3 regions of the Sporosarcina sp. P12(2017) genome follow, and region 2 is predicted to be linked to each of the others. Evidence: riboswitches for the same ligand, from Rfam matches in the RefSeq annotation. Region 2 holds a riboswitch; each other region holds the start of a gene.

Region 1 (4,289 bases), on a different contig from region 2:
CCACATCGTCATTGATGATGAAAGGAACGCGATACAGTCTGCAGAGCGCCTGACACTTTTTGGCGAATCCGAGCAAAGCGTCGCCTTCAAGTGCGTTCGATCCTTTCTCACGCAATTGAAAACATGTGATACCACCGCGAAGAGCTGCCTCTACTATTGCTAATGGATCCTGACTTCCTGAGTTTGGCGTGCCCATTACAAAATATAAGCGTAATGCTTTCTTTACTTCCATATTTCGCATCAGTGCATCTCCTTTTTCAGCTGACCATATGCCCAGTGATTTGTCGGTCCGTGTCCTGAACCGATCTTCAAGCCGTTTTCAATCGCAGCCTGTATGAATTGCTTCGCTTCGGCAACTGCATCCGGAATGGAATAGCCTTTTGCCAGGAAACTGGTCAGTGCAGCCGCAAATGTGCATCCAGTTCCATGTGTGTCTTTAGTTTGGATCCAAGGTGCTGTCACGGTGAATGACTGACCTTCTGCATCGGCATAATAATCCTTTGCATCCAGTACATCGCTACGGTGACCGCCTTTCATCACGACAGCTTTCGCTCCCATCTTAATAAAAGCAGTTGCAGCTTGCTGAATGTCTTCGTCTGTCTGTATTTTCATTCCGGTCAGCACTTCCGCTTCAGGAATATTTGGTGTCACAATTGTAGCTAGCGGTAGTAAATGTTCTTTTAGTGCTTGAATCGCCTGTTGTTGCAATAAAGATTGTCCACCCTTTGCAATCATGACAGGGTCGATGACTAAAGGAATTGGGGGGTATTCTTTTAATAGCGCAGCTACTTCAGTAATAATATCAGCCGAAAACAGCATTCCGGTTTTACATGCTTTTACATCAAAATCATCAAGCACAGCCCGTATTTGTGTTATGACCCCGTCGGTCTGTATTGGATAAACACCGTGAACACCGTGCGTGTTCTGAGCAGTCACTGCAGTTAGTGCAGAAGTTCCGAATACGCCTAGCTCCTGAAACGTCTTTAAGTCAGCCTGAATTCCTGCACCTCCTCCGCTATCCGAACCAGCAATGGTCAATGCTACTTGTACTGTCAATTAAAAAACCTCCTGTCTATTATGCCAAAAATGTTTTTGATTCGCGATCCAATGTATGTAATGTATTTAAGAAGTTCACAGCAAAGTCTCCGGGGCCACTTGAAGTTTTTGCTGTTTGTTCACCAGCTCGTTTATAAAATGAAAGTGCGTCTGCCACAGCTTCTAGCGGACGTTCCATTCCTACGGCAAGAAAAGCACCTGTAACAGAGCTGAGTAAACATCCCATACCTGTAATGGTAGTCATCATGGGGTGACCGCCTGTAATAGATAGTGTAGAATGTCCGTCCGTAACAATATCGACTTCACCTGAAACTGCTACCAGACAGTTGTACTTGCGTGCAGTCTTTTTTGCTATATCCTCGATGTCTGCTGAACCTTCTCCTGCATCGACACCCTTCGCGGCCCAGGGTATATCTGCAATCGCAGCTAGTTCGCCTGTATTACAGCGAATCAGTGTGATATCTACTTCGTCCAGTACTTTTAGGACGCTAGCTTTACGAAAAGGTGTGGCACCTGCACCAACAGGGTCTAGTACGACAGGTTTTCCTGCTGCGCGGGCACTGTTTCCCGCTAAAATCATTGCATCCACTGTCTGTTGTTTTAACGTACCGATATTTAAAATACTACAATCTGCAATTCTTGCGATATCTTCTGCTTCTTCTACTGCATCCGCCATAACGGGAGAAGCACCTAGTGCAAGTAAACCATTTGCTTGGAAATTCGCAACTACAAAATTTGTGATGCAATGAACGAGCGGTTGCCTTTGACGAAGTTGTTGAATAAGTTGCATGTTTCTCTTCCTCCCATTAAAGGTATATATACAAAAAGCCCATGCATAGATGGGCGGTTGGGTATAAAAACTACCCACTTTCCTCCGCTAGTATGTACTAGATCAGGTTCAAAGGGTTTGCATAATTGCATCTCAGCCAAAAAGAAGGCACCCCTAGTGGTGGAATGTATCAGACGAGCTCATTATATCATATACATGAAAAAGGTTGAAATAATACTGGTATAACGAGGTGGAAGTAAGTGAAAATGAGTGATTGCGCATAGAAGAACAGGTATAACTATAAGCTGAATGTTACATAATTATCTGAAGGCGTATAACTGTTTCAGATGAAATAGATAAAAGGGAGCAGATCGCAAATGGAGAAATTATTTGAAATTCAACAGATGGATCATTCGTTGGGTGATATAACGTTTACATGGAGTGATATAGGTGGTTATTACCGTGTCTATAAAGATGATCGGCAAGTATACGAAGGGACAGCCCCGAAGTTTACGGACGGGGAGCTGGATCCGTCACATCCCTTCCAATATACAGTGGAACGAGTGGAAGAAGGACGGGTTAAAAATGTAATTGTTATCCAAACATCAGCCCTGACAGAAGTACAGAAAGATGAACATCCTTTACAACGCTTAGTAATTACAACGATGGCTGCTCCATCGCAAATTGCATTGTCATGGGAGTGGATTAAGGATGTGGAGAAGTTCGATATTTACCGTAACGGTCAATACCTCGAGACAATTACTGATAATCGTTTTATTGATCGCCAGACGAATTCTTCGGAGCCGGTGGTATACAGTGTTTCGGCAACGCGTCCGTTGATTGACAGCAATCAGAAAATGAATGTCAGTAAATCAATTGCATCTAAAGTGTATGAAGTGATTATGCCCCCAGATCCTGATAATAAACCAACAGAAGAAGTTTATACTTTTTCCGTCCGTGTTAAGCAACGGGATCGATTACTAAAACCGGTGGCTGACAGGGAAAAAATAAATGAAGTGAAGCAATGGAAGTTCCGCTATACAACATTTTTAAAGGAAGATATCATAAAAAATCCGAATCTCTTTTCACCGATCCCATACTTTACAGGGGATGATCGGGACTTCAATCCAGAAGGAAAAAGCTTCCGCACCCGTGTCGATATAGAAGGAAAGTTTATTGGAGGAGACAGCGCACTGCAATTTACGAAAGCAACTGGACCCTCTATTGGATTGAATTATATGAAACGGTATAAACGTCATGACCATGCTTCTGTAGACGGTATAGAAATCGAGAGGTTGGAAGGAAGCTCGACCGAAGTACATTTTGCAATCAACCATGACGTGGGCAATCCACTAACCGCTTCACCGCCTATTCATTATGAAGTGAAAGCCCATTTGGATCAGCAAGGGAATCTAGACCTGGTTGGCTATCATAATGATGCGCCTCACCATGAAATTTATTTAGCACTTGATGACGAGGATTGGCGCTCGGTGCATCGTACTGAAAGTGAAGGGTTGGCATATTTGTCGGGTGTGCTCGGAGATAATTATTGGCGTTATATGACGTGTAATTAACAATGAACGGCCGCAATCCATAGTAGATTGCGGCTGTTCATTTAACTATGCCGTTCTATTTGATCGTTTCTTGAAAACTCTTTTGGTCTGAATTTAGTTTTGTGACTCGTACGTTCAATTTCCCGAACGATTCCTCTGTTAGTTCAATTTCTCCATCTTGTTCATATTTCTTCCATGTCCTCAATTCCTTTCTATCAAATGTTTCCGTTCGGAATTTTTTGTATATAGATAAAGAGAAAGATAAAGGGGAATAAAGCAAGAAACGCAATTATGACTGATATCCAACCATCTCTTCGAGCATCCTCCAGCAGTGAAGAAATAATTGTTACATGAAGTTTCAGTCCAATAACCGTCATAGATAAGAGTATGACATGCAGAACGCTGATAGAGCTCTTTTGATTCATAAGAACCCCTTTCCACTAAAGTACTTTCTCTTAGCATTGCCTAAAATGTGCAGTTTAATAGTCTTTGTAATGAATAAAAGTAGAACGGTAATATCGGACTCTATGACTCGCTTGATTTATGATAGTATTTGGTTGAAAGCGCTTACTAATTAGTTTAGAATAAAAGGTAGCTTATGAAAGCGTACACGTCAGGAATAAAGTGAAACTATGTTTCGTATAATAGCTTTGCGTGCATAATGATTGCGCTGAGATACAAGCAAAATAATGAGAACAGGGAGTGTGACGCAGTATGGTACAAGCTTCAGAAAATCTAGTTTACGCAAATCCAAATACAGAAGGTTCCAAGGTTCAGTTCAAAGAACGCTATGATAACTTCATCGGTGGTAAGTGGACGGCACCAGTAAAAGGCCAGTATTTCGATAATTCAACGCCAGTTACAGGTAAGGTATTTACCCAGGTGGCGAGATCTACGGAAGAAGACATAGA
Region 2 (4,289 bases):
TTGATCTGCCCACAGCAAATAACTGTAGGAGGAATTCAAATCGAGTATTTTCGTATCCTTAATGAGCTGCCAGATGAACTTTCCATCTTCTACAGTCGGAATACGAAATGAATACGGATCGTTCGGATCTAGCCCTGCAATCGAAACTTTGTGTTTAGTTTCCAAACAGTTTCTCCTCCAAGTTCTCTTACATGTAGTTTTACAAATTTTCATCATCTGAAATTCTCTAAGATGTGTGCTTCTTCATCCGAGAACACCATCTAACTGAAATACGTTCGTCGAATAGTCATCAATGTGAGGTTTTAAGGACCGAGCAAACACGCTCGGCAGATTCTTCTTATGAATCTAGCGGATATAGCAAGGGTACTTACGTAGAAAAGCCAAAATGGAGATTCGTGCTGGCTACTATGGGTGCTATCTTTCTGCCTTGCGGTATGAAGTGCAAAAAAGAGCGCCTTTACAAAAGCGGGGAGCTTTTGTTCATGGAAACAGCAGATATATTAAAGATTCGCTGATATGAAAGACACTTTCAATATCTTGAATTTACTACCATACGTATTCATCCAACCAACGTTCACACACTGGTGAAGAAGCAAACTATGTGTCTCCTCTGACACTGGTTGTAATTATAGGAAACTCTGAAAACGTTGTCAACAGTAAATATATCAATTTATTTATTTGATTAAAAAGTAAAGTACTGATAAGTCAGTCAGCGTATAGCCTAAGAGGGAATATAAAAAACCGGAAACAATTTTCGTTTCCGGTTGAATTTTATGAAAATAATATCTTTTCTAATTCCATTGGTGCAATATATGTATCCCCTTGATAAACACGCATATTACCACCTGAAATTTCATCAATCAACATGATGTTTCGCTCAGGATCGCGACCAAATTCCAATTTGATATCATATAGCTCTAACCCTTTTTCCGCCATCTCTGATCGAACGACTTCAGAAATTTGCTGAGTTAATTCTTTAAGCGTTGCGTATTCTTCATGCGTTAAAATATGAAGTTGCGCCAAAGCATCTTCTGAAATAGGTGGATCTTGACGTTCATCGTCTTTTAGCGTCACTTCCACGAAAGCATCCAATACTTGCCCTTCTTCAGCATACGCACCGAATCTGCGCAAGAAACTTCCGACCGCACGGTATCGACAAATCACTTCTAATCCTTTACCAAAGACCGTAGCAGGTTTCACCGTCATCGTCACTTCATCCAGATCAGCATTGATGTAATGTGTTGGTACGTTTTGCTCCTCCAATTTCTCGAAAAAGTATTTCGTCATGCGAAGTCCAGACTTCCCAGCACCATCAATCGTCAGGCCTACTGTGTTAGCACCTGGATCGAATACACCATCTTCCCCTGTTACATCATCCTTGAATTTCAATAGCACGTGGCCATCTTCCAAGCGGTAGACGTCTTTCGTTTTACCAGAATAGGTTAATTTCATCCGTACGATTCTCCTCTATTCATAAATGTGTACTACCTATTCAGTATAAAGCACTTTGACGAGAAGAAAAAGTATTGTTTGACGAAAGTTGATAGGCATCATGACAGATTTCACAAAATACTCTTATACTTAGGATCACACATACACTTTAAAGAGGAGGAAATGAATCATATACTTTCATACGGTTACCTTCTACCTTTAATTCGGAGCGCTTTTTGAAATACGTACTCTTCCATCAAGGCAAGTATTGAACCGGCTCTACAAGAAGCAAGCATCCTTTGAAACAATAAAATTATGGAAATCATTGTAAATGGTGTAGAAATCGGTATCGGTAATCAAATCGCTGAATGAGTACATATGTAAAAGAAACTCTTTTCATTCCGCCACACACATGATAAGCTAGTTGTGAAAACCAAATATTTTGACTATTAGGGGAATCCTTCACAAGGACTGAGAAAAGAGTGTGGCTCTGAAACCCTTATCACCTGAACAGGTTAGCACCTGCGGAGGGAAGTGGCGAGTCGTACCGTACGTATTTCTGTCGACATTTCTACCACTTTCCGATTCGGGAAGTGGTTTTTTCTATTGGAGGGGAATGAATGGAATTACTTGGCGTGACCGACGACCGTCTTTCAATTGATGAACTTACGCTACACTTGCAGCAGACTGCACCGTTTCTTGACGCCATCATTTTGCGGGAAAAGTCCAAGACAGATGAACAGCTTATAAATATAGTCACGCGCCTTGCAAGTGCTGGATTTCCACTCAACAAGCTCATTCTACATGCCAGACCTCACCTAGCTAGCAGGCTGAACTTATCAAAAGTACAGCTGACCGGTTATGGCATGTCTTTACCAGATGCACATCAAGAATTTCCTGAGCTGGCATTCGGTTGCTCGATTCATTCGTTGGCAGAAGCAAAGGAAGCTGTGAAAGAAGGAGCAGACTGGCTTTTGTACGGGCATATTTTCGCGACGAAATCGAAGCCCGGATTGCCAGCGCGCGGCACGGAAGAATTGTTTTCTATTGCAGAGTGTAGTTCGATTCCCGTGTATGCGATCGGTGGAATTCAGCCGCGTCACTTGCCCAATTTACAGCGAAACAATGTAGCAGGTGCTGCCGTATTATCCCCTATGCGTTCACTAAAAGTCTTACAAAGTTATAGAAATGGAGTGTCGTCTGATGGAGAAAATGATTGATTTGAACGGAAAATCGTATTCGGTCGTTCCGGAAGTAGGGACGATTCAGCAGTTACTTGAGCATTTAGGACTTGGCGATCGTATTTTGATTGTGGAGAAAAACAAAGAAATTTTGCAGAAAGATTACTATGACGCACCAATTATGGACCGAGACCAAATTGAAATCATACATTTTGTAGGAGGCGGATGAAAATGTTAAAAATAGCAGATAAAAAATTCTCTTCACGGTTATTACTAGGTACGGGGAAATATCCTTCATTTAAAATACAAAAGCAAGCAGTTGCGGTATCAGAAGCAGAGATCCTGACGTTCGCGGTACGACGCATGGATATTTTTGAGAAGTCACAGCCCAATTTCCTCGAACAACTAGATTTAACGCGCTATACATTGCTACCGAATACGGCAGGAGCGAGCACAGCAGAAGAAGCTGTACATATCGCACGTCTCGCAAAAGCATCCGGACTTTGCGACATGGTAAAGGTGGAAATCATCGGGTGTAGCCGTTCATTGCTCCCCGATCCCGTGGAAACATTACGCGCGTCTGAAATGCTGTTAGAGGAAGGCTTCATTGTATTACCCTATACGTCAGACGACGTAGTGCTTGCAAGAAAACTATGTGAATTAGGTGTTCACGCTATCATGCCGGGTGCTGCGCCGATCGGTTCGGGCAGAGGCATTCTGAACCCACTGAATTTATCCTTTATTATTGAGCAATCCAATGTACCTGTCATCATTGACGCAGGCGTCGGCTCGCCAAAAGACGCGGCTTTTGCGATGGAACTCGGAGCAGACGGCGTTTTACTGAATACCGCAGTATCGGAAGCCGCAAATCCTGTCATGATGGCAGAGGCAATGAAGTTGGCGATTGAAGCGGGTCGTCTCGGCTATAAGGCAGGACGTATGCCAGTACGCGATTATGGCGTAGCTAGCAGTCCGACTGAAGGGCTCGTGACAAATTGAGCAGTAAATATTCTCGGCAAGAGTTGTTTGCACCTATCGGACTAGTTGGGCAACAACGTATCCGCGAAGCAAAAGTTTTCGTCCTAGGAGCTGGTGCACTCGGCTCTTCCGGAGCGGAGATGCTGGTGCGTGCAGGTGTCGGCGAACTGACGATTGTCGATCGCGATATTTTGGAGTGGACTAATCTTCATAGACAACAATTATATACAGAGCAAGATGTGATCAATCAATTGCCGAAAGCGATCGCAGCGGAAAGTCGATTACGTGCTATCAATAGCGATGTGAAAGTTCGCGGGATTGTGGCGGATGTAACGCCTGAAAACGTCCTCGAGTTATTCGAAGGACATCAGTTCATTCTCGACGGCACAGATAATATAGAAACTCGGTTACTAGCAAACGACGCTGCATTACAACTCGGCATACCATTCTTCATGGGTGCTTGCGTCGGTAGCTACGGGCTGACGTTTCCTATCGGTGTAAAAGAAGGATCGCCCTGCCTGCATTGTCTGCTCGAAGCTTTGCCGCCACAGTCTTTGACTTGCGATACAGTCGGCGTCATCTCGCCAATCGTTGTCACAACTGCCGCTCGTCAAACCGCCGAACTGCTGAAGTGTATAACGGGCGCGACGATGGAACCCCGCCTCGAATCCGTTGATCTATGGACAGGCGAACGCGCCG
Region 3 (4,289 bases), on a different contig from region 2:
CAATCATCCAATGAAGTGCTGAACATGACAAGTGCTGGAAGTGACGCCATGAATTTCTCATTAAAACAGATGAAGATTATTGATCAAATCGTCCATGACGCAGTTGTAAATGTAGAAGGTTTAGACAAACATACACAACAAATTTCCCAACTTGTTTTGGTTATACAAGGAATTGCCGCACAAACTAATTTGTTAGCATTAAATGCTGCAATCGAAGCAGCTCGGGCTGGAGAACATGGTAAAGGATTTGCCGTAGTAGCAGATGAAGTACGGACTCTGGCAGAACAATCGTCCGCATCCGTTACAAATATCACCGAAATCGTCAACCGAATTCAAACGGAGTCCAGTATGGTTACAAATTCATTGCAAGAAGGATATAAGCAAGTAGAAGAAGGTACAAACCAAATTGAGCGCACAAGCGAAACTTTTGATCAGATCAGTGAAGCCGTGACGGAGATGGTCAATCGGATACAGAATATTTCGGCCGACCTTCAAAATATATCGGAAAATAGTCAGGAAATGAGCGGTTCAATCGAAGAGATTGCGGCGATTACTGAGGAGTCTGCTGCCGGTGTGGAACAAACATCGGCATCCTCACAACAGGCAAGCAGTGCAATGGAAGAAATAGCGAGTAATTCCAATGATTTAGCTCAATTGGCTGAAGAACTTAATAATCTTGTACGAAAATTCATCTTATAACAGGTAAAAAGCGTCTGTAACTATGCAGACGCTTTTACGTAATTCACTTTATTTATAATGTTCCAGAAAGCCTGCTTTCCATGGCCCATTTCTGTTCTTCCACTTCGCCTTCGCTTATCCACATTTTCATATCTTCGTATAGCGGTTCTTCTACCATTATTCATTATAAATTTCTTCCTTTTTATGTCTTTATTACAATTCTCATCAGACGAATTCACTTTGTACTTCCCAGACATCTTTCACTACTATTAAAATCTTGTTTTAGTTGGTTTCTTCATCGGCGCTTTGTTCATCAAATAGGAGATAAACGTATCATCTTCCAGATGCGGATTGGACGAGTTCAGCAAAACCGCAAGATTTTTTGCATCGTCGAGTGCTCTGTGGGCATTATGCACTTGAATTCGGTGCGCTCTCAGCAATTGTTGCAGTTTACCGTTCTCAAAGCCGTAATTCTTCCATTTGATTTGTCGGACGGAGCAATACCAGTCCATGTCGAGCGTTTCAGGCAATAGTCGACTAACGAATCCCCTATCAAATGATGCGTTATGCGCTACTATACCGTCTGCTTGATCTAGTATTTTCAAGATTCTATCCATATCCAATGACTTCCCTCTTACCATCTGATCGGTAATGCCTGTGAGATTCGTAATGGTCGGAGAGATGGAATAGAACGGTTCTTGAAACTCGCAATACTCATCAGCCACCCGAATAATACGATTATCCTCATACTCTCCTAGCATAACGCCTAACTCGATCACTTCACTCGCCTCGGCACTCATACCTGTCGTTTCCACGTCAATAAATGCTATATGTTTCGTCATGTAAAAACTCCTTTTACACTCTATTTACATTATATTAAGAACACAATTAAGATTATTTCTATCCTTTTAGTATATCAGGATTTCACTAGTATTTGTTCAATTTAAACTGTAAGCAGTTCATTGAAACGTGTAGTAATTTCTTAAGTTGCCAGACAATTCAACGTGCTGTATACTAGGTTTACTTACATAATTGTCCAGACGGGTGCTTGAGAGAATCAGGCTGAGATAGCAGATTAATCCACTGCTGACCGTTAATCTGATCTGGGTAATGCCAGCGTAGAGAGCGTGTTCGATGGAACTATACAGGAATCTCTTTCCTTCCTCGGCCGTCTGCTCTTCAGACGGCTTTTTTGTATAAAAAATAACTAGGAGTGGAAGAGTTTGAAGAAGTTAAAGTTTACCGATTTGTTGATCACCATCATGATTGGCGTAGTGTTTGGGGTACTGATGAAATTTTGGGATGATTTATACACTGTCATCAAACCGATCATGCCTGTCGCACGTCAACTGCTTTACGGCATGTGGTTCATGGTAGGACCATTTGCCTTTTTATTATTGCGAAAGCCTGGTACTGCATTCATCGCAAGTCTGGCAGGGGCTTCCTTGTCTGCGTTTGCCGGACATGGTATTGAGGTTTTGATGTATGGATTTGCACAGGGTCTTGCTGCGGAATTACTGTTTGCTGCATTCCGTTATAGACGCTATTCCATTTTAATCGCCGGGTTAGCAGGTATCGCTTCATGCCTTGCAAGTTTCGGACTCGATTTAATTTACGGGTACGCAGCACTCGAAACATGGGCACTCATTGTGAAATACGGATTGCGTACAATCAGCGCATTCATCTTCACAGGTATTTTCGCTGTATTTATTGTAAGAGCGCTAGAAGCAACAGGCGTGACATCGTTAATTCGACCTGTTGATAAGAAAGAATATACGTTGCTTGATCAGTAAACGCGGAGGAATGATCCAACTATGAAAAACATCAGCGTTACCGATTTACGATTAAAGTTTCCAGGAGAAGATGCTTTGCTCTTTAAAGACCTCTCCTTCTCTGTGCAGCCTGGTGAAAAAGTTCTCATGCTCGGTCCTAGTGGTTGCGGGAAATCTACTTTACTCCAAGTATTGAGCGGCATTATACCAAACTCTATCGAACTGCCAATGAAAGCAACAGACATTCAGTTGCCTAACTCATGGGGATTCGTTTTCCAAGACCCGGATACACAGTTCTGTATGACATATGTCGATGAGGAACTTGCTTTCGTATTGGAGAATCTTCAAGTTCCGCGTGAAGAAATGTCCCTTCTTATTGAAGAGGTATTGAAACGTGTAGACTTGCATTTGAAAGACCCACATACGTCCATCAATGAAATGTCGCAAGGTATGAAGCAGCGGTTAGCATTAGCTTCTGTATTATTACTGGAACCTGACGTGCTATTTTTGGATGAACCATCTGCATTACTGGATCCAGAAGGCACGCAACAAATTTGGTCTTCTATTAAAGAAGCAACCGCTGATAAAACCGTGATTATCGTGGAACATAAAATTGATTTGATTGCGGACTGGGTTGATCGCGTAGTGCTGTTTAATGATCATGGGGTTATGATAGCAGACGGTTCGCCTGCAGAGATCTTCGCACACTTTCAGGAAGAACTGAAACGTTATGGTATTTGGTATCCAGGGGTATGGGAAGAATATAAAACGTCTGAAGCATTTCAATCGATGATGATCAATCGTCAAGCAGTTACATCCGAGGAGAAAATTCAGATTCAGGACTTTCACGGCTATCGTGGTCAAGTGGAGAAGATTTCTGTCAAACGGGCGACCGTACAGGCTGGTGACTGGATTACGATTGTTGGAGAAAATGGTTCTGGTAAAAGTACATTGCTCTTATCACTCATGCAATTACTTCGGACTGACGGTGTTTACGAGGTGAACGGCATATCCATTGTGTGGAAAAAGAAGAAGCGCCATCTGCCGAAAGGTCTTTCACTTGTCTTTCAAAATCCCGAACTGCAATTTGTGACGAACTCAATTACGGAAGAGTTAACAGTCTCTTTGCACGATATGCCAAAAGCTGATGCAGATCGTTATGCGAAGGAATTGATACGCTTATTTAACTTACCTGATTCTGTTTCACGCCACCCTTATCAGCTATCTACGGGTCAAAAGCGTCGTTTGAGTGTAGCAACTGCTCTCACTCCTGATACAGATATCTTATTGCTCGATGAACCTACTTTTGGACAGGACGCACGAAACACATTCACCATTCTTGAGAAGCTGGAACAGTTGCGCATTGAAGGCATGACCATTTTGATGGTTACGCATGATACGGAAATTGTAGAGAGCTTCGCCACTGCCGTTTGGACTATAGTGGACGGCGTACTGCATACGGCTAATATACCAGGAGGTGCAAAGCATGTTCAATTGGTTCACACCTAAACGCGAGACCTGGTTATTCCGAGTCAATCCCGCACTAAAATTCATCGTATTTTTTGCGTTCTTGATTATTACGCTTGTGAATCAAAGTTTGCCTTTCGCTATCTCACAAGCAGTTTTATATGGAATATTGTTTTATGTATTCAGCGGTTATTCATTGAAGAAACTTTCAATACTTTCGATTCCGTTAGTCATTTCTTTCCTATCTACTGGATTGACGATGTTGTTGTTCGGTAAGGGGGAAGCGGTGCTTTGGCAATTGGGGCTGTTCAAGATTTCCGAAGAGAGCATTCAACATGCGCTTTTGCTCGGAAGTAAGTCCCTTTCATTCGG

Evidence for each region. Region 2 has a riboswitch for thiamine pyrophosphate ahead of CSV80_RS08440 (thiamine phosphate synthase). Riboswitches for the same ligand answer to the same signal wherever they lie in the genome.
Region 1: another riboswitch for thiamine pyrophosphate. It lies ahead of thiM (hydroxyethylthiazole kinase); the one in region 2 lies ahead of CSV80_RS08440 (thiamine phosphate synthase).
Region 3: another riboswitch for thiamine pyrophosphate. It lies ahead of CSV80_RS10385 (ECF transporter S component); the one in region 2 lies ahead of CSV80_RS08440 (thiamine phosphate synthase).

What each region holds. Positions count from the first base shown of each region.
Region 1 is NZ_PDYL01000004.1:166,610-170,898, reverse strand. Features, by position in the region: gene thiE (thiamine phosphate synthase) at 1-241, opposite strand, end outside; gene thiD (bifunctional hydroxymethylpyrimidine kinase/phosphomethylpyrimidine kinase) at 241-1,056, opposite strand; gene thiM (hydroxyethylthiazole kinase) at 1,076-1,846, opposite strand; TPP riboswitch at 1,909-2,011, opposite strand; gene CSV80_RS04830 (DUF3238 domain-containing protein) at 2,203-3,399, shown strand; gene CSV80_RS17980 (hypothetical protein) at 3,455-3,583, opposite strand; gene adh (aldehyde dehydrogenase) at 4,093-4,289, shown strand, end outside.
Region 2 is NZ_PDYL01000008.1:135,366-139,654, reverse strand. Features, by position in the region: gene ectA (diaminobutyrate acetyltransferase) at 1-165, opposite strand, end outside; gene CSV80_RS08445 (phosphoribosylaminoimidazolesuccinocarboxamide synthase) at 772-1,452, opposite strand; TPP riboswitch at 1,873-1,981, shown strand; gene CSV80_RS08440 (thiamine phosphate synthase) at 2,052-2,651, shown strand; gene thiS (sulfur carrier protein ThiS) at 2,635-2,841, shown strand; gene CSV80_RS08430 (thiazole synthase) at 2,838-3,611, shown strand; gene CSV80_RS08425 (ThiF family adenylyltransferase) at 3,608-4,289, shown strand, end outside.
Region 3 is NZ_PDYL01000011.1:49,785-54,073, reverse strand. Features, by position in the region: gene CSV80_RS10395 (methyl-accepting chemotaxis protein) at 1-699, shown strand, start outside; gene CSV80_RS10390 (exonuclease domain-containing protein) at 948-1,520, opposite strand; TPP riboswitch at 1,709-1,821, shown strand; gene CSV80_RS10385 (ECF transporter S component) at 1,902-2,471, shown strand; gene CSV80_RS10380 (ABC transporter ATP-binding protein) at 2,493-3,959, shown strand; gene CSV80_RS10375 (energy-coupling factor transporter transmembrane component T family protein) at 3,937-4,289, shown strand, end outside.